DNA from 3 places in the Romboutsia sp. MSSM.1001216sp_RTP31141st1_G3_RTP31141_220114 genome. Region 1 is predicted to be linked to each of the others. Evidence: predicted binding sites of a transcription regulator. Region 1 holds the regulator's gene; each other region holds the start of a gene.
The links. The regulator HrcA, encoded in region 1, represses chaperone genes, less so after heat shock. The targets are predictions, from matches to a motif close to TTAGCACTCNNNNNNNNNGAGTGCTAA.

Region 1 (8,121 bases):
ATTATAGTTCTATCTGCATTTGTAACAGCTTGTCTTTTTGCAGGCTCCCCTACTATTCTGTCTCCGTCCTTAGTAAATGCTACTACTGATGGAGTAGTTCTCATACCTTCTGCATTAGTTATTATTTGTGGTTCTCCACCTTCTAATACTGCTACACAAGAGTTTGTTGTTCCTAAGTCAATTCCTATTATTTTTCCCATGACCAAATTCCTCCTAAATAATTTTTTATGATTTTTATTCTATATAGAATTTAGTTATTATTTATTTTATATATTTAAATATCTAAGTTCTAATTTTGCTAGAACATAAGATATATTTTAGCTAAATTCTTAAACTTTATTGCTATTTATATCAAACTAGCAAGATACTTTAACCATACTTGGTCTTAATACTTTATTTCCTAGTTTGTATCCTTTTTGAAGTACCATTACAACCTTATTTGCTTCAACTCCATCAACACTTTCTTGCATTACTGCTAAGTGTAAATTTGGATCAAAGTCTGCATTTTCAGCTTCTATTGCTTCAACTCCATACTTTGTAAGTATTCCTTGAAGTTGCTTATATACTAAGTCTATTCCTTGGTACATACTTCCTTCTTTGTCATCACAAGCTTCTAAAGCTCTTTCCATACTATCGATAACAGGTATTATATCGTTTAGTATTTTTTCATTTGCAAATAATCCTATAGTTTCTTTTTCTTCATTTGTTCTTCTTCTATAGTTTGCATATTCTGCTTGAAGTCTTTGATGCTTATCATTAAGAGCCTCTAATTCTTCTCTTAATTTATTTTCTTCTAATTTGTCATTTATATCTGTAACATTGTCTTCTACAACTTCCTCAGTCGTTTCTTCAATTTCACTTGAAGTTTCTAATTCTTCTTTTACATTTTCTTTTTCTAAATTATTTTCTTGCAATATGTTACACCCCTTAATCTATTTTTTGTTAAAAATCAAACTCATATAATTAACAATTGTATAAATCTTAGCATAGTCCATTCTTGTAGGCCCTATAAAACTTATACGCCCTACTAGATCTCTACTTATATTATAAGTTGCTGTAACTATACTACAATCTTGCGCTAACTCAAAATCATTATCACTACCAATGATTATATTAACATTATCCTTCTGTATACCTTTTGACTTAGCCATACTAGATATCATTTCCTTATGTTCTAGCATATGTAAAAATGACTTGGCCTTAAGTACATCATTAAATTCGGGATAGTTAAATATATTAGTTGCTCCACTTAGTGAAATTGATGTATCATCATTGGTATCAAAATTTAGTGCATCTATTAATTCATCTATTAACACTGCATGTTCACTTATTTCATATTTTATAAATGCTATAAGTTTTTCATCTAAATCAACTATACTTTTTCCTGATAATTTTCTAGTTAGATTGTCAGAAATTATGTTTAATTTTGATTGATCTAAATGAGTGTTAGTAGCTAAATTTACATTTTTTATATCACCTTTATCTGTAACAACTATTAATAAAATGTTGTTATCACTCATACTAACTAACTGTATGTGTTTTATAACACTTTGATTAACTAAGTTTTTAGTAACAGCTACAGTTGTATAATTAGTAATTTCTGATAATAGCTTAGAAGTCTCATGAATTAAATCTCTTATATCATTAACATTTTTATTTATACAACTCTCTATTAAAATTTTCTCTTCGTCACTAAGTTCACTTTGACTCATAAGAGAATCTACATAAAGCTTGTATCCTTTCTCAGATGGAACTCTACCTGCCGAGGTATGTGGCTGGATTAAATATCCTAATTCTTCAAGGTCAGCCATTTCATTCCTTATAGTGGCAGCACTTACACCTAAGTCATGTTTTTTTGATATAGTTCGTGAGCCTACAGCCTCAGCTGTTTCTATATAATCTTTAACTATAGCTTTGAGGATCTTTAATTTTCTTTCATTTAATTCCATCACCTTCACTCCTCGCTGTTAGCACTCACTACTTTCGAGTGCTAAAAAGATTATATATATTATATATCATTTTATTTTATTCTTGTCAACACTTTCTAATTAATTTATGAATTCAACAAATACAGAATTTGATATTTCTCGTCCCTTTTGGGTAAGCTTAATACCTACTTTACTTTCTTTTATTAAGTCTTTATTTTTCAAATCCTCAATTTGCTTATTATATTTATTTTTGAATTCTATATTAAATTCTTTTTTAAAGTCTTCAAAATATATCCCTTCATTCATTCTAAGTCCCATAAATATTTTTTCTTGTATTTTATCTTCTATACTTAAATTTTCTAAATTGCTTATAGGTTTTTCATTTTTTTCTATCATATTATGATACTCATCTAGATTTTCTACATTATTATATCTAATATTTCCTAGATATCCAGATGCCCCTGCACCTAACCCTATATAATGATAACACTTCCAGTATAGTATATTATGCTTACACTCAAAACCTGGCTTTGAATAGTTTGATATTTCATATTGATTGTACCCATTTTGTTTTAGGTAATTTATTGTGTGATTATACATATTTATATCTGTATCTTCATCTATAAGTTCAAATTCATTGTCTTCATACATATCATATAACTTTGTGCCCTCTTCTAATATAAGTGAATAAGCTGATATATGTGATGGGTTTAATGAAATAATTTTTTCTAAGCTTTCTTTCCATTCATCAATGTTATGATTTGGAAGTGCATACATTAAATCTACATTTATATTATCAAAACCAACCTCTAAAGCTTCTTTATAATTTTTCTCAAACTCTTCATATGTATGGATTCTTCCTATTTCCTTTAATTTATTATTTTGCACTGCCTGAAGACCTATACTTAATCTGTTTACTCCACACTTTTTCATAGTTTCTAATTTTTCTCTTGTTAATGTTCCTGGATTGCACTCCATAGTTACTTCAGCATTATCCTTTATATTGAAGTTCTTATAAATATTATTAAATATTTCTTCAATTTCATTAGATGTTAGTATGCTTGGAGTTCCTCCCCCTAAAAATATACTACATATTTCTTTTTCATAATTTTCTTTTTCTATATCTTTCTTATAAAGTTCCATTTCCTTTTTTAAATCATCTATGTATCTTTTCTTTAAGTTTACATCTAATTTGTATGAATTAAAGTCACAGTAGTTACACTTACTCACACAAAATGGAATATGTATATATAATCCTAACATTTATTTTTCTCCTATTCATATATTGCTTACATTATTAAATATATTTTACTATATTATAACAATATATATGTGATAGTTGTTATCTATTTAAAAATGCTTTATTAATTTAAAATATATAAAAGGCACCTAAATGTAAAGATGCCTTTTACTTATCTTAATTTAATTTTATAAGAATATACTAGTAAACCAATAAGTGTAACTATTATTCCTCCTAATGAAACTAAAGTCATTGTTATTAATTGATTTATTATAACAAAAAGTCCACCTAGTATAGCAACAATAGGAACAATTGGGTATAATGGAACCTTATAAGGTCTTACCATATCTGGTTTTTCTTTTCTAAGCTTAACTACTCCATAGAAAGTAAATATATAAAATACCCATATTATAAATATAGTTAGATCACTTAACAGGTTAAATTGTCCAGATAAAGCATATATACATCCAAGACCGGCTATTAACCAAATAGAGTTGTATGGAGAACCACCTTTATTTAACTTAGAAAATATTTTTGATCCTGGTAATAATCCCTCTTTTGAAAGTACATATGGTACCCTAGGTGCTGTAAGTAAATATCCATTTAGAGCACCAAATACTGATATTAGTATACCTATGGATATTAATTTTCCACCTGTATTTCCAAATATTTTTTGTGCAACAAGTGCAGCTGGAGCTATTGATGTAGCAAGTTCTGATGCTGGCGCTACCCATAAATATGCTAAATTTATCAATATATATACAGCCATAACTATTGATAAACCTCCAACTATAGCTAGAGGTAAATTTTTTTCTGGACTTTTCATTTCACCAGCTATAGCTCCAACATTTATCCAACCATCATAAGCAAATAGTGTAGCTATTAATACTTGTCCTAAAGATCCTATGACAGTAGTTTCACCTCCTACTAATGGTGTTAATATTGGGTTTCCATTTCCTTTTATAAATCCAAATATTATTATAAGTATTAAAGGTAATAACTTACAGATAGTAGATACAGTTTGTATAAATCCACCAAAAGATGATCCTACTGTATTTAGCAAAGCTATAAATATTATTATTCCTAAAGATACTGGTAAAACTACTACCATATTTTGTGGACCATAACCCATAAGTTCTGATACCTGTTGCGAAAATATAACTGCAAGCGCTGCAATAGTACCTGGAAAATATAATACCGTTTGCATCCATCCTGTCAAGAATCCTATTTTTTCTCCATATATTTCACTGAGATAAGTCATCATTCCACCAGTTTTAGGTATAGCTGCTGATACTTCGGCTGCAGTTAATCCTGCTGTAATAGTTATAATACCACCTAATATCCATGCTATTATACCAAGACCTGGTGCACCATTGGTTGCCGTGTATATTGCTTGAGGCTTAAAAAATACTCCAGACCCTATAACCATACCAACAACTGTTGAAAGAGCTGCTGGTAGTCCTATGGTACTATTAAGCTTACCATTCATATATGTCCTCCTTGTGCTGTTTATATTTATGATATTTTTGTATACTTTGCATTTTTTAGTATTCCCAAGTTTTTATCTATTATTAGAATTTAGATATGAGGACAGGTTTTACACACGATTTTAGTTAATAGAACTTATAATAAAAAAGCCAAAGGAAAAATCCTTTGACTTTAGCTATTATTCATCTAATTTTAATACTGACATAAAGGCCTTTTGAGGAACTTCTACAGATCCGATTTGTCTCATACGTTTCTTACCTTCTTTTTGCTTTTCAAGAAGTTTCTTCTTACGAGATATATCTCCTCCGTAACACTTAGCTAAAACGTCTTTTCTAAGTGCACTTATAGTTTCTCTAGCAACAACTTTATTTCCAACAGCTGCTTGTATAGGAACTGCAAACTGATGTCTTGGTATTTCATTTTTTAATTTTTCACACATAGCTTTACCTCTTGGATAAGCACGAGATTCATGTACTATAAAGCTAAGTGCATCTACTTGCTCTTTATTTATTAATATATCAAGCTTAACAAGTTTAGAAGGAGTGTATCCCTTAATTTCATAATCTAAAGATCCATATCCTCTTGTTCTAGACTTTAATGCATCAAAGAAATCGTAAACAACTTCATTTAGTGGTAAATCATAATGAAGCATAACTCTCTTTTCATCTATGTATTCCATATTTATCATTGTTCCACGTCTTTCTTGACAAAGCTCCATAACAGTACCAACATAATCTTTAGGAACTATTATATCACCTTTAACGATTGGCTCTTCTATCATATTTATTTCTGATGGTTCTGGTAAGTTTGTTGGATTTTGTATCATTACAACTTCCCCATCATTTTTAGTAACTCTGTATATAACAGATGGTGCTGTTGTTACTAAGTTTAAGTCATATTCTCTTTCTAGTCTTTCTTGGATTATTTCCATATGAAGTAGACCTAAGAACCCACATCTAAATCCAAATCCTAATGCAGCTGAAGTTTCAGCCTCAAATTCCAGCGCTGCATCATTTATTTGCATTTTTTCTAATGCATCTCTTACATTTTCGTACTTTTCACCTTCACCTGGGTATATACCACAATAAACCATTGGAGTAGCTTTTTTGTATCCTGGCATAGGTTCATCAGTTGGATTATTTGCATCTGTTATTGTATCACCAACTTGACAACTTCTTATATCCTTTATACTTGCAGCTATGTATCCAACATCTCCTGCAGCTAACTCATCAAGTTCTCTTTGACCAGGAGCCATAACACCAACTTCAGTTACCTCAAACTTTTTGTTAGTATTCATCATTTTTATAGTCATACCTTTTTTAACAGTTCCTTCATAAACTCTAACATACGCTACAACACCTTTATATGCATCGTAATATGAGTCAAATATTAAAGCTTTTAAAGGAGCATCTTTATCACCTTGTGGTGCTGGTACTTTTTCTACTATGGCTTCTAATACATCTTCTATATTTAAACCACTTTTAGCTGATATTAAAGGTGCATCACTTGCATCAAGTCCTATTATATCTTCTATTTCTGTCTTTATTTCATCTGGTCTAGCACTTGGAAGGTCTATCTTATTTATAACTGGTAGTATTTCTAAATCTTGATCTAACGCTAAATAAACATTAGCTAATGTTTGAGCTTCAACACCTTGTGCTGCATCCACTACTAATAATGCACCTTCACAAGCTGCTAAACTTCTTGATACCTCATAGTTAAAGTCAACATGACCTGGAGTATCTATAAGATTTAAATAATATTCATTTCCATCCTTAGCCTTATAAACTAACCTAATATTTTGTAACTTTATAGTGATTCCTCTTTCTCTTTCAAGATCCATATTATCTAGTAATTGATCTTTCATTTCTCTTTCACTAACAAGTCCAGTTTTTTGTATTAATCTATCTGCTAAGGTAGACTTACCGTGGTCTATATGTGCTATTATACTAAAGTTTCTAGTTCTACTTTGTTTACTGTCCACCTTTATTCCTCCTTTTTAATACTTAAAAATTTTATTCTTATTTATCATAACTTTTATTTTATAATATATCCGCATTTATGTAAATAATAAGGACAAAAAATAAGACTTAAGTGCCTATAAGTCTTATTTTTTACTATATATTAAGTTGAGAGATTAGTTTTTTAGTCTTATCTGAAAGTATCTCTAACTTATTTTCTATAAATTTTTGTAAATCTTTAATATTTTCTTCTATATTATATGTATCCTCACCTAACATACTTTTGGCACTTTGATTTATTGTAAATATACATATAAATAAATTTGCAGTCATAAGCAATATAAATAGTACTTTACTTATGAATTTTCTTTTTCTTTTCTTTATTTTTTTTTGTATATTTCTTTCAACTCTACTCATACTTCAAGTCTACTTCTTTTCTTTAAAATATTCGTCTAGTACATTAGCTATATATTTTACACTATTTTGAGCCTGTTCTAAGGTTGTCCCATTACTTCCTACTTCTATAAGAATATGATTATCAGCTACATACTGATTAAATTTACCATATGGCTTTTCTATTACTGGTAAAACTAAATCTGGGTACTTTTTCTTTGCAAAATTTGTAATATCATTAGCTAGTGCTCTTACTTCTTTTACATTTGGATTTCTTTGTCCAACTACAAATAAAAACTTAGCTACTTCTTCACCATTATAATTAGCAACCATTCTATTAGTTTCTTTATCTTTTTTTGCCTGTGTATCTAATGTTCTAGCATCTCTATGTAAGTCAATGGCTATATCTATGCTATTTTGTTCACTCATTATGCTATTTATAGTTTTTAGACTATTTGAATAAGATGAGTTATAATCTGGAAAATCATGATACTTTGTACTATGAACTATACCCCATCCTTTTTTATTTAATTCTTCTGTTAAAAGACTTCCAACAGATACTATCGACTTATTATTATCTTGGCATCTATAATTATTTTCTGGAGAATCTGAATAACTTTCAGATGCATGAGAATGATATATCATCATTGTTGGTTTTTCTCTTGTTATCCTTATGTTGTTAGTGTAATTTGATGCTAATGTATTTGAAGCTTCCTTACTTTCTTCTTCATCACTATTATTTTCTTCCTTTATAGTAGGTATATTTTCTTCTCCTATAAAGAATTCTATATATTCTTCATCTTTACTAGTACTTTCTTTTTTTTCATCTTCTTTTACTTCTTCTTTAGCCTCTGGATACGATGAATTAACTAAAAATTTTAGGAAATCATCTTTACTTATGGCATATGAGACCGTTGGTAAAATACAAATTAACACACATGACACAATAGATGTCTTAATGCGTTTATTAAACATATTTTCTCCTCCTTACTTGGTTATCCTCCCTGGATGAAGAGACCTATTTAAGCCCTCGCTTATTATTATAGATAGGTTTTCTATTGTTTCGTCTATATCTTTTGGTGTAACTATAAGATTTTTATCATATGGTTCT
Region 2 (3,000 bases), on a different contig from region 1:
TTTCAACTTCTGTAGCAGCTCCAACCTTTATCACAGCTACTCCACCAGCAAGTTTAGCTAATCTCTCCATTAACTTTTCTGTATCAAATTCAGAAGTAGTTTCTTCTACTTGATGTTTTATTTGATTAACTCTATTTTCTATAGCTACCTTATCACCAAATCCATCTACGATTGTAGTACTTTCTTTAGTAACTTTTACAGAACCAGCTCTACCTAACATAGTTAAGTCAGCTTCTTTTAAGTCATATCCTAATTCGTCAGATATAACAGTTCCTCCTGTAAGTATAGCTATATCTTCAAGCATTGCTTTTCTTCTATCTCCAAATCCTGGAGCTTTAACAGCAACAACCTCAAATGTTCCTCTTAATTTATTAACTACTAATGTAGATAATGCTTCTCCATCTACATCTTCAGCTATTATTAATAACTTCTTACCTTGTTGAACGATTTGCTCAAGAACTGGTAATATGTCTTGTATATTAGATATTTTTCTATCTGTTATTAATATATATGGATCATTTAATACAGCTTCCATCTTATCTACATCTGTTACCATGTAAGCAGATACAAATCCTCTATCAAATTGCATCCCTTCAACAGCATCTAATTCTGTATGCATAGTTTTAGATTCTTCAACTGTTATAACTCCATCTTTTCCTACTATTTCCATAGCTTCTGCTATTAACTTACCAACTTCTTCGTCTCCAGCAGATATAGAAGCAACTTGAGATATAGATTCTTTAGTTTCTATAGTTCTTGATTGTTTCTTTAATTCTTCAACTGCTACTTCAACAGCTTTTTGTATACCTTTTCTTAGTAATACTGGGTTAGCTCCAGCAGTTACGTTCTTTAATCCTTCTCTTATTATAGCTTGAGCAAGTACTGTTGCAGTTGTAGTACCATCTCCAGCTACATCATTAGTCTTAGTGGCAACTTCTTTAACTAATTGAGCTCCCATATTTTCAAATCTATCTTCTAACTCTATTTCCTTAGCTATTGTAACACCATCATTAGTTATAAGAGGTGCACCAAATTTCTTATCTAATATAACATTTCTTCCTTTAGGTCCTAATGTAACCTTAACTGTATCTGCTAATTTGTTAACACCATTTTCTAAAGCTTTTCTTGAATCTTGTGCAAATTTTATTTCTTTAGCCATTTCTATCCCCTCCTATTATTATTCAACTACTGCTAATATTTCACTTTGTCTTAATATTGTGTACTCTTGCCCATCTATTTTAACTTCTGTTCCTGCATATTTTTGGAATAAAACTTTATCTCCAACTTTTAATTCCATAACTATTTCTTTTCCGTCAACTATTCCACCTGGTCCTACTTCTAAAACTTCAGCCATTTGTGGCTTTTCTTTAGCAGCTCCTGGTAAAACTATACCACTTGCAGTTTTTTCTTCTGCTTCTAACATCTTAATAACTACTCTGTCAGCTAATGGTCTTATTTTCATATTTTTCCCTCCTAAATGAATTGTAAATATGTAAAATTTGTTATAAACAAAATAATTGTTATCACTCTTTAGATTAGAGTGCTAACAATTATTATAATATATTAACTTCCCATATTTTTCAATAGTTTTTGTTAAATTTTATAATATAGGTGAAAACAATCTAGCTATTGATTCTCTAACCTTTTTACCTAATTTACGCTTAGAAAATTCATCTAATGTTAACTCTTCGCTATTCTTTAAATCCTCAAAAAAATCTTTACTCATTCTTTCTACAATTTCTTTATCATATATAAATGCATTTATTTCGAAGTTAAGCATAAAACTTCTTAAATCCATATTCGCAGATCCTGTAGATGCTATTTTATCATCTATTATCATTATTTTTGAATGTATAAATCCTTTTGTATATAAATAAACTTTTCCCCCCGAGTTTAATATATCATCAAAGTATGAATAAGAAGCATTATTGACTATTTTATGATCAGCTATCTTCGGAAATACAATTCTTACATCCACTCCACTTAGCGCTGCACTTTTAAGTGCTATAAGTATACTTTCATCTGGTATAAAATAAGGAGTTTCTATATAAATACTTTTTTTAGCTTGGCAAATAGCGCAAAAATAAGCATATCGTATAGATTCCCAATCACTATCAGGTCCACTAGCTATTATTTGAACCATACTATTACCACATCTTTGAGGACTTGGGAAATATTTATCTTCTGTTATTATCTCTTTTGTTGTATAGTACCAATCTGTTAAGAATATCATTTGTAACATATACACTGAGGTTCCTTCTATTTTTATATGGGTATCTCTCCAGTATCCAAACTTTTTATTTTTACCCATATATTCATCACCTATATTTAGGCCGCCAGTGTATCCAATTTTTCCATCTATTATAGCTATCTTTCTATGATTTCTATAATTTAGCTTTCCACCTGTCAATGGAAATTTAGCTGGTAAGAATGCTACTATTTCTATTCCATTTTCCTTCATTTCATTAAAAAACTTTCTGTAAAACCAAAACCTCCAACATCCTACATCGTCATATAATATTCTTATCTTTACACCCTCATTGGATTTTTTGATTAATAAATCTTTTAATTCTCTTCCTATTTCACTATCTTTTATAATGAAGTACTCTAAATGTATATGATTTTTTGCATTTTTTATGTCTTCTAGAAGATTTTTAAATTTTTGATTTCCATCAATATATACACTTACTTTATTATTCGTCGTAAATGGAAGTTTTCCTGTATTAAGTAGTAAACTTATTACCCTTTTTTTGCTATAGTCTTCTATATTTTCATTTAATAATTGATTTGTATTAATTGTACTTTGTTCTGTATTTGCAATTTCTTTTATCCGCTCTAGATTTTCAAATACCTTTTCTTCTCTTATACTACTCGCTAGTTTTTGTGTTTTAAATAATTTCCTCTTCCTCATATTTCTTCCTAATATAGCATATATAACTAAACCTATTCCTGGAAGTAATATAAAAATGAGTAACCATGTAACAGTTCTAGCAGGATCTC
Region 3 (8,121 bases), 800 kb from region 1:
TTTTTAAGATATAGTATATATAATATGTTTATAATATTAAATGAAACAGACATGGAGGAAATTGAGAATGAAGAAAATAATAGTATTTTTAATGTTGGCAACTATATTGACAGGATGTAGTATGGATATAAAAATCCATAAGTTTGATAGCTATAAAGATGCTAAAGATATAATAGAAAGAGGTTGGATTCCTGAAAACATACCAACTAGTGCTACCAATATACAAGAAGTTCATAACTTAGATTCCAATAAAGCAAATGGAAGATTTATAATACCAAAAAATGAAACAGATAAATTTATACAAACATTAGAAAAGGTAGATAAAAAAAGTGTACTAGATGATAAGTTTATAGAAACTAAATGGTTTAATGAAAAGGATATAAAAGAAAAAATCAAAAATAATAAGCTTACTGTAGGAACAAAAGACGATAATATATATGCAGTAAGTAAAAATGGCGATGTTTACTACTGGGCTAAGTAGCTATGTAAAGTATGGCTTTAAATTAATTCTTATAAAATAAATCAATATGAAACTTTTTATATAATAATATTAATACTAAAAAGATGTGCAAAATATAATTATTTTACACATCTTTTTTATATTCACTTTAATATAGTAGTAATTACTATAAAAACTAAGTTTACAGATAAACAATTATATGCTGTTCATCTGTTGCCATAAATACTAGTAAATCTAATTATTATAGATATTTTCTACAATAACTATTGTTTAAAAATAGACTCATAGTTATAATAAACATATATTTTAAATTAAGGAGCAAAACTATGAAACAATTTTTATCAAAAGACAAATTATCAATACATACATCACCATTATGTGATGTTCTTATAAAAAGTAGTGGCTATGAAAGTTTAGACAAAAACATAGCTGAAAGTAATATCGAATTTGAACCTCAAAAAACTTATGAAATAGCATCTAGTAACTTCTTTGATTTTAATCAACATTTGTATGAAGATATAAATCATATGAATTCTATAAGTGCAGGTATATATTGTGAAATGGCATTAATAACATTTAGAATATTTATATGGGGATCAAAAGGTGAGGGATTTGAAATATTTAAGCATGTTTTAAGAGGCGAAGAAATAGATAGGTTAAAAAGCAAAGAAGATATAAAGGAGTATATCGTAAAACATTTAGAAGAATTAGAAAAAGGCATAATAGAAACTTATCAGTTAGATTGTATGAAAAGCTTTGAAGAGTTTGGTAAATCAATAGAAACTAGACAAATATTATTAACATCAATATTAAAAAATTTAAGCATAGAAAATAACTTAAAAGACTTTAGAAAATAAAACCCATTTAATGGGTTTTTTTATTTACATTACATATATTATTTTTAACTTAAATTTAAAAAACTTAACATAATAGGATTTAATCAACTTTTATTTAACATAGATTTAACATTAAGTGCAATAAATTAACATTTGCTTAACACATTATGACAATTTTTTTGATAGAATAAGTTTGTAATAATAAAAGAATAAAATTATTTAATTTTAAAAACATTAAAGTTTTAAGGAGGAAGAAATATAGTGGAAATAGCAATAAACCTGATGGGGGGACTAGGTCTTTTTCTATACGGTATGAATTTGATGGCTGATGGCCTTCAAAAGTCAGCAGGAGAAAAACTAAAAAAGATAGTTGAACTTCTAACTAGTAATGTACTAATGGGGGTTATAGTTGGAGCTTTAGTTACAGCTATAATACAAAGTTCAAGTGCTACGACAGTTATGGTAGTTGGATTTGTTAATGCGGGTATAATGACACTACCTCAAGCAATAGGTGTAATAATGGGAGCCAATATAGGAACAACTATAACTGCTCAATTAGTATCACTAGATTTAGTTGGGTTAGCGCCAATGGCATTAGGCGTAGGTATAATACTTTACTTATTTAGTTCTAAGCCAAAGGTTAAAACAATAGCTGAAATATTTATAGGATTTGGTATATTATTTACAGGTATGGATTTTATGAAGGAAGCTGTTGCACCTTTAAAAGAGTTTTCAGGATTTACTAATGCATTAGTATCATTTGGACATAATCCGATACTTGGTATACTTCTTGGATTTGGTATAACTGCAATAGTTCAAAGTTCTAGTGCTTCAATGGGTATGTTACTTGCACTTGCATCTGAAGGAATATTACCATTATCATCTGCTTTACCAATATTATATGGTGAAAATATCGGGACTTGCGTTACTTCATTAATATCAAGTATAGGTGCTAGTAAAAACGCTAAAAGAGCTGCTACAATGCATTTAACATTTAATGTAATAGGGACATTGGTATTTATGTTATTACTAAGTAAGCCAATAACAATGGTAGTTACACACTTAGATCCAAATGATGTGAGTAGACAAATAGCTAATGCACATACTTTATTTAATATAACTAACGTTATACTACTATTACCTTTTTCTAAGTTAATAGTAAAACTTACTATGAAGTTAGTTCCAGAGAAAGAAGATGAAATAGAAGAGAGAAAAACTGTTAAATTCTTAGATGAAAGAATATTAGAAACACCATCTATAGCTTTATCAAATACTATTAAAGAGACTTTAAGAATGGGTGAAAAAGCTAAGAAAGCTCTGATTTGTTCAATGGAAGGTGTGCTTGAAATGTCAGATGCTAAAATAAAAAAGGCATTTAATGAAGAAATAAAGATAAATGAATTACAAAAAGCTATACTAAGTTTCTTACTAAAGCTATCTAAAACAACTTTAAATGATGATTCAAGAGAAGGTGTTGACTATCTATTCAATACTGTAAATGATATAGAAAGAATAGGAGATCATGCTGAAAATATAGCTGAATTATCAGAAATAATATTAACTAAAGAATTAAAATTATCTGATGAATGTAAAGGTGAGTTAACTGAAATATACAACAAAGTATTAAGCACATATACTTATGCACTTGAATCTTTAGAATCTAATAATGTGGATTTAGCATTAAGAGTTGTCAAAATGGAAGAACAAGTTGATATAATGGAAAAAGTATGTCGTCAAAATCATATGAAAAGATTAGATGAGAGTGTATGCACAATAGATAATGGAGTTGTTTATTTAGATATAGTAAGTAATTTAGAGAGAATATCTGACCATTCAGTAAATATAGCTCAACAAGTTATAAAAGCAAACAGTAATAAAGTAGCATAAGTCAAAAGAGTTATCTCAAGTATGAGATAACTCTTTTTTTATCTTATAAATGCAAGAGCTATAAGCATTACTCCTGATAACCAAGACAAATTAATATGGCTAATCTTATTAATATGACAACCTACTATACAACCAAATAGTAAAGATAAAAATCCAATAATTAAAGATAATAATAAAACTTCTGCATAATTAATATATCCTAAACTGCTTCCAAATCCAACTGCTAAACTATCTAAAGAAAGAGCTATTGCAAGATAAAAAGCTTCTTTAGGTGTAAGCATTTTAGATTTATCATAATCTGCTTTAGTTTCATCCGCATAAATTTCAAGTACAAACTTAAAATCAAATAATTTAAATGTTAGAGGAGCTTGATTATTATATATTTTATCTATATAGCTTTTAATTATACATTCAAATAATCTAAATATGCCAAGCCCTAATAACAATAAAAAGCTTAATAAGGATGCTATATTGGCTGATAGTAAATCTTTAAACAAAGATCCCAAAAATAAAGAAATACCTAAAGTAATTGTAGATACTAATGTTATTATAGATGCCGATTTAAAAGGAATTTTAATTTTATTTGTACCATAAGCAACACTAGCTACAAATGTATCTAATGAAAGTGATAGCACCAAGAGAAGAGATTGTAGCATTGGATGACACCCCCAAAATATTTAACTAATATTAAGATATTAATTAATTCGTATTTTGTTAACTATAAAATATTATAAATGTATAATTTATTTTGATTAAATTAAATAAGGTTGTAAATAGTTAGATTTTAGTGGTAAAATATAAATACTAAAATATTAAGAGGAGTTATATAAATGAAGTGCAATAAAAAAATAATATCATTAATTATAATATCATTAATGTCATTAGGTATTGTGGCTTGCGATAAAAATGATATACAAAAAGATCAAGAAAAGGCAGTATCTAATGTTGAAGAAAAATCAGACGAATCAATAAAAGAGATAGATAATATGCTATCTGAAATAAAAAACAAATATAAAGACTCTGTAGAAGAAATTGAAGATAAGGTTTCTATAGATAAGTCAAATAATACTAATCTAGATCAAAAGAAGATATCTAATTATACTAACAAAATATTGAGTTTAGATGATATGAAATTAAGAGACATAGAAAATAAACTTACATCAATTGATGAACTTGCTAACATAGGAGATGACAAATTAAAAACTTTGATAGGTAAATACAAAAATAATTTATCTGAAAATTTAGATGATTTTATAAAAGATATTAATTTAAGTAATTATTTAGATAAAGAAAAAGAATTACAAAGTGATATTAACTCTATACAATCTAAAATAGAAAATACTAAAGAAAACCTAACAAATGTAGCGAATGATAAAGTAAATAAAATTTCTGATAGCATAAGTAATATAATCAACTAATTTGATACAAATTATTTCATATAATATAAATTTAACAATATATGGTATAATACATATATAGTTTTTTATAATATATGGAGATGATAAAAATGCATAAAGAAATTACAAACCCAATGGCTGATATTTTTAAATATCTAGCAATATCTATACTATTTATGTTTATAGGGTTTGCATTTGGGCAAGCTTTTATTCCTATAAGTGTTGTTCAAGTAGCAAATTTAATATTACCATTTTTAATAATAGGTTTACTTATAATGGCAATATTATCTAAGAAAAGTATAATACCTAGAAGTTTTTCTATGAACTATGTTTACTTATTTACATTTATAGATGGTATACTTTTATATCCACTATTATCTTTTTACTTACAAAGTTTAGGAACATCTATAGTAATTAATGCTTTACTTGGAACTTGTATATTATTTGGTATACTAGCCTTTATATCTTATAGAAAGAAAGCTGGGCATTACCTAGGTATAGGATCTATATTATTTGCAGGTCTTATATCACTTTTACTTCTATGTATAATAAATATATTTATAGGTTCACAGACATTAAATATATTATATAGTGTTCTGGGTATATTAATATTCTCAGGATATATATTATATGATATAAGTCTAATAAAATATGACATAGAATCAGGAAACATAATAAGTAAGAATGATTTATCTATACATGTATTAAATCTTTATCTAGATTTTGTAAATATCTTACTAGATTTATTAAATTTAATATATGAATTCAAAGATTAATAAATAAAAAGACTAGATTATACTAATTAGTATAATCTAGTCTTTTTATTTATCCTTAAATCCTTATATATTTGCAATAATTTAATTCTAAATAACCTTCATATAATTATTAAATATAGGAATACTATTATTATATAACTCAGGAGGAAACTATGGGAAAATATAAATTAGACTATTTCGCTAAATATTATTTCTTTGAAGAAGAAGACTTTCTAAAAGAGGAAGAGGGAGAGTATATATTAAATAGAATAAAGGAAAGCAATAGATTTGATTATAAGGGATATTCTTATAAATATACTAAATATAATAATATATCTAAGGGTTGTACTCAAAAAAATGTAGATGTGGAAATTCCTAAGGAAAGTATAGATATAATATTAAACGGAGATAGAGTACACCTTGATTTAATATACAAATTTTACACAAAGAAATTAGAGGATCATATTAGAATAACTACTAGAATAAGTGAAAAAACAAAAGAGGTTTCTTGTCTTTTATATATAGATTATATTCAGGCTAATGATTTTATAAAGGAATTAGAAAACATTAAAAAATTACAAGAATATAATATGAAAAGCTAAAGTAAAAGCACCTATTCCAATGAATTGTAATAGGTGCTTTTACTTTTATATATTTTATATTGACAAATAAGATAAAAAACTATTGACAAAGTATTTTTATAGGAGTATATTGTAGTTAATAAATTATTAGCACTCAACTCAATAGAGTGCTAATAAGAAAATTCTAAATAAAATAAATAATTAAGATTTTACTGAAAATAATATATATTATGATAGTGGAGGGATACATATGGATATAGAAAGAATGACTGTAAGGGTACAAAAAGCTTTAAATGAAGCTTATAATATAGGTGTTAAAAACCATAATCAACAAATAGATGTTATACACTTATTAAGTGCATTAGTCAATCAAGAAGATGGACTTATACCTAATATATTAGAAAAAATGGGTGTATCAGTAGATTCAGTAAAAAATAGTATAGATATGGAACTGAGCAAATTACCTCAAATTCATGGAGAAGGTATAAGTTCACAAGGTGTTACAGCTACAAGAAGAATAAATGAAATTTTAATAAAAGCAGAAGAAATATCTAAAGAATTTAAAGATTCTTATATAAGTGTAGAACATGTAATGCTTGCTATGATAGATATGGAAGGTAATACACCAGTAGGAAAAGTATTAAGACAATACAATATAAATAAAAGTAATTTCTTAGAAGTACTATCACAAGTTCGTGGAAGTCAAAGAGTAGAAACTCAAGATCCTGAAGGCACTTATGAAGCACTAACTAGATATGGAACTAATTTAGTAGATTTAGCTAAGAAAAATAAATTAGATCCAGTTATAGGTCGTGACGAAGAAATAAGAAGAGTTATAAGAATATTATCAAGAAGAACTAAAAATAATCCAGTACTTATAGGTGAACCTGGTGTTGGTAAAACTGCAATAGTTGAAGGATTAGCAGAAAGAATAGTTCGTGGAGATGTACCAGAAGGACTTAAGGATAAAGTTATTTATGCACTAGATATGGGTTCATTAATAGCAGGTGCAAAATATAGAGGGGAATTTGAAGAAAGATTAAAAGCAGTACTTAAAGAAGTTCAATCTTCAGAAGGAAAAATAATACTATTTATAGATGAGATACACACAATAGTAGGTGCTGGTAAAACTGATGGAGCAATGGATGCTGGTAACCTAATAAAACCAATGTTAGCTCGTGGAGAACTTAATTGTATAGGTGCTACTACATTTGATGAATATAGACAATATATAGAAAAAGATAAAGCACTTGAAAGACGTTTCCAACCAGTTATAGCAGAGGAACCAAGTGTATCAGATACTATATCTATACTTCGTGGGCTTAAAGAAAGATTTGAAATACATCATGGTATAAGAATACATGATAACGCAATAGTAGCTGCTGCTAAATTATCAGATAGATATATACAAGATAGATACCTTCCTGATAAAGCAATAGACTTAATAGATGAAGCTGGTGCTATGATTAGAAGTGAGATAGATTCTTTACCAACAGAACTAGACACTGTAAGAAGAAGAATATTTACGCTTGAAACTGAAAAAGAAGCACTTCTTAAGGAAAATGATGAAAAAAGTAAAAATAGATTAGAAAATCTAGGAAAAGAGTTAGCAGAGTTAAAATCTAAGAATGATGAAATGACTGCTAAATATGAAAATGAGAAAAAACAAATACTTGATATAAGAAATTTAAAAGAGGAATTAGATAAGGCTAAAGGCGATGTTGAAAGATATGAAAGAGAATATGACTTTAACAAAGCAGCAGAATTAAAATATGGTATAATACCAAAGTTAGAAGAACAAATACAAAATCATGAAGAAAAAATGGCATCAAGTTATGAAAATGCATTATTAAAAGAAGAAGTAACAGAAAATGAAATATCTCAAATAGTAGCTAAATGGACTGGCATACCTGTAACTAAATTAGTAGAAGGTGAAAGAGAAAAGCTTCTTAAGTTAGAAGATGATCTTCACAAAAGAGTTATAGGACAAGATGAAGCAGTAACAGCAGTATCTAATGCAGTAATAAGAGCTCGTGCAGGACTTAAAGATGAGAAAAAACCAATAGGTTCATTCATATTCTTAGGGCCAACAGGAGTTGGTAAAACAGAGCTTGCTAAAACTTTAGCTAACAACTTATTTGATAGTGAAGACAACATTATAAGAATAGATATGAGTGAGTACATGGAAAAACATGCAGTATCTAG

Region 2: ABCP60_RS15775 (co-chaperone GroES) is a predicted target of HrcA. The motif match lies at 1,521-1,547, and genes of this name have one in related genera.
Region 3: clpB (ATP-dependent chaperone ClpB) is a predicted target of HrcA. The motif match lies at 6,064-6,090, and genes of this name have one in related genera.

What each region holds. Positions count from the first base shown of each region.
Region 1 covers NZ_JBCIUO010000001.1:87,897-96,017, reverse strand. Annotated here, with positions in the region: gene dnaK (molecular chaperone DnaK) at 1-200, opposite strand, end outside; gene grpE (nucleotide exchange factor GrpE) at 357-914, opposite strand; gene hrcA (heat-inducible transcriptional repressor HrcA) at 933-1,949, opposite strand; gene hemW (radical SAM family heme chaperone HemW) at 2,049-3,191, opposite strand; gene ABCP60_RS00485 (amino acid permease) at 3,341-4,657, opposite strand; gene lepA (translation elongation factor 4) at 4,835-6,640, opposite strand; gene ABCP60_RS00475 (hypothetical protein) at 6,774-7,034, opposite strand; gene spoIIP (stage II sporulation protein P) at 7,044-7,985, opposite strand; gene gpr (GPR endopeptidase) at 7,998-8,121, opposite strand, start outside.
Region 2 covers NZ_JBCIUO010000045.1:195-3,194, forward strand. Annotated here, with positions in the region: partial or broken gene groL (chaperonin GroEL) at 1-1,159, opposite strand, end outside; gene ABCP60_RS15775 (co-chaperone GroES) at 1,178-1,462, opposite strand; partial or broken gene cls (cardiolipin synthase) at 1,601-3,000, opposite strand, start outside.
Region 3 covers NZ_JBCIUO010000001.1:885,480-893,600, reverse strand. Annotated here, with positions in the region: gene ABCP60_RS04495 (membrane lipoprotein lipid attachment site-containing protein) at 68-481, shown strand; gene ABCP60_RS04490 (hypothetical protein) at 787-1,317, shown strand; gene ABCP60_RS04485 (Na/Pi cotransporter family protein) at 1,558-3,183, shown strand; gene ytaF (sporulation membrane protein YtaF) at 3,222-3,839, opposite strand; gene ABCP60_RS04475 (hypothetical protein) at 4,014-4,601, shown strand; gene ABCP60_RS04470 (Bax inhibitor-1 family protein) at 4,691-5,356, shown strand; gene ABCP60_RS04465 (hypothetical protein) at 5,509-5,937, shown strand; gene clpB (ATP-dependent chaperone ClpB) at 6,167-8,121, shown strand, end outside.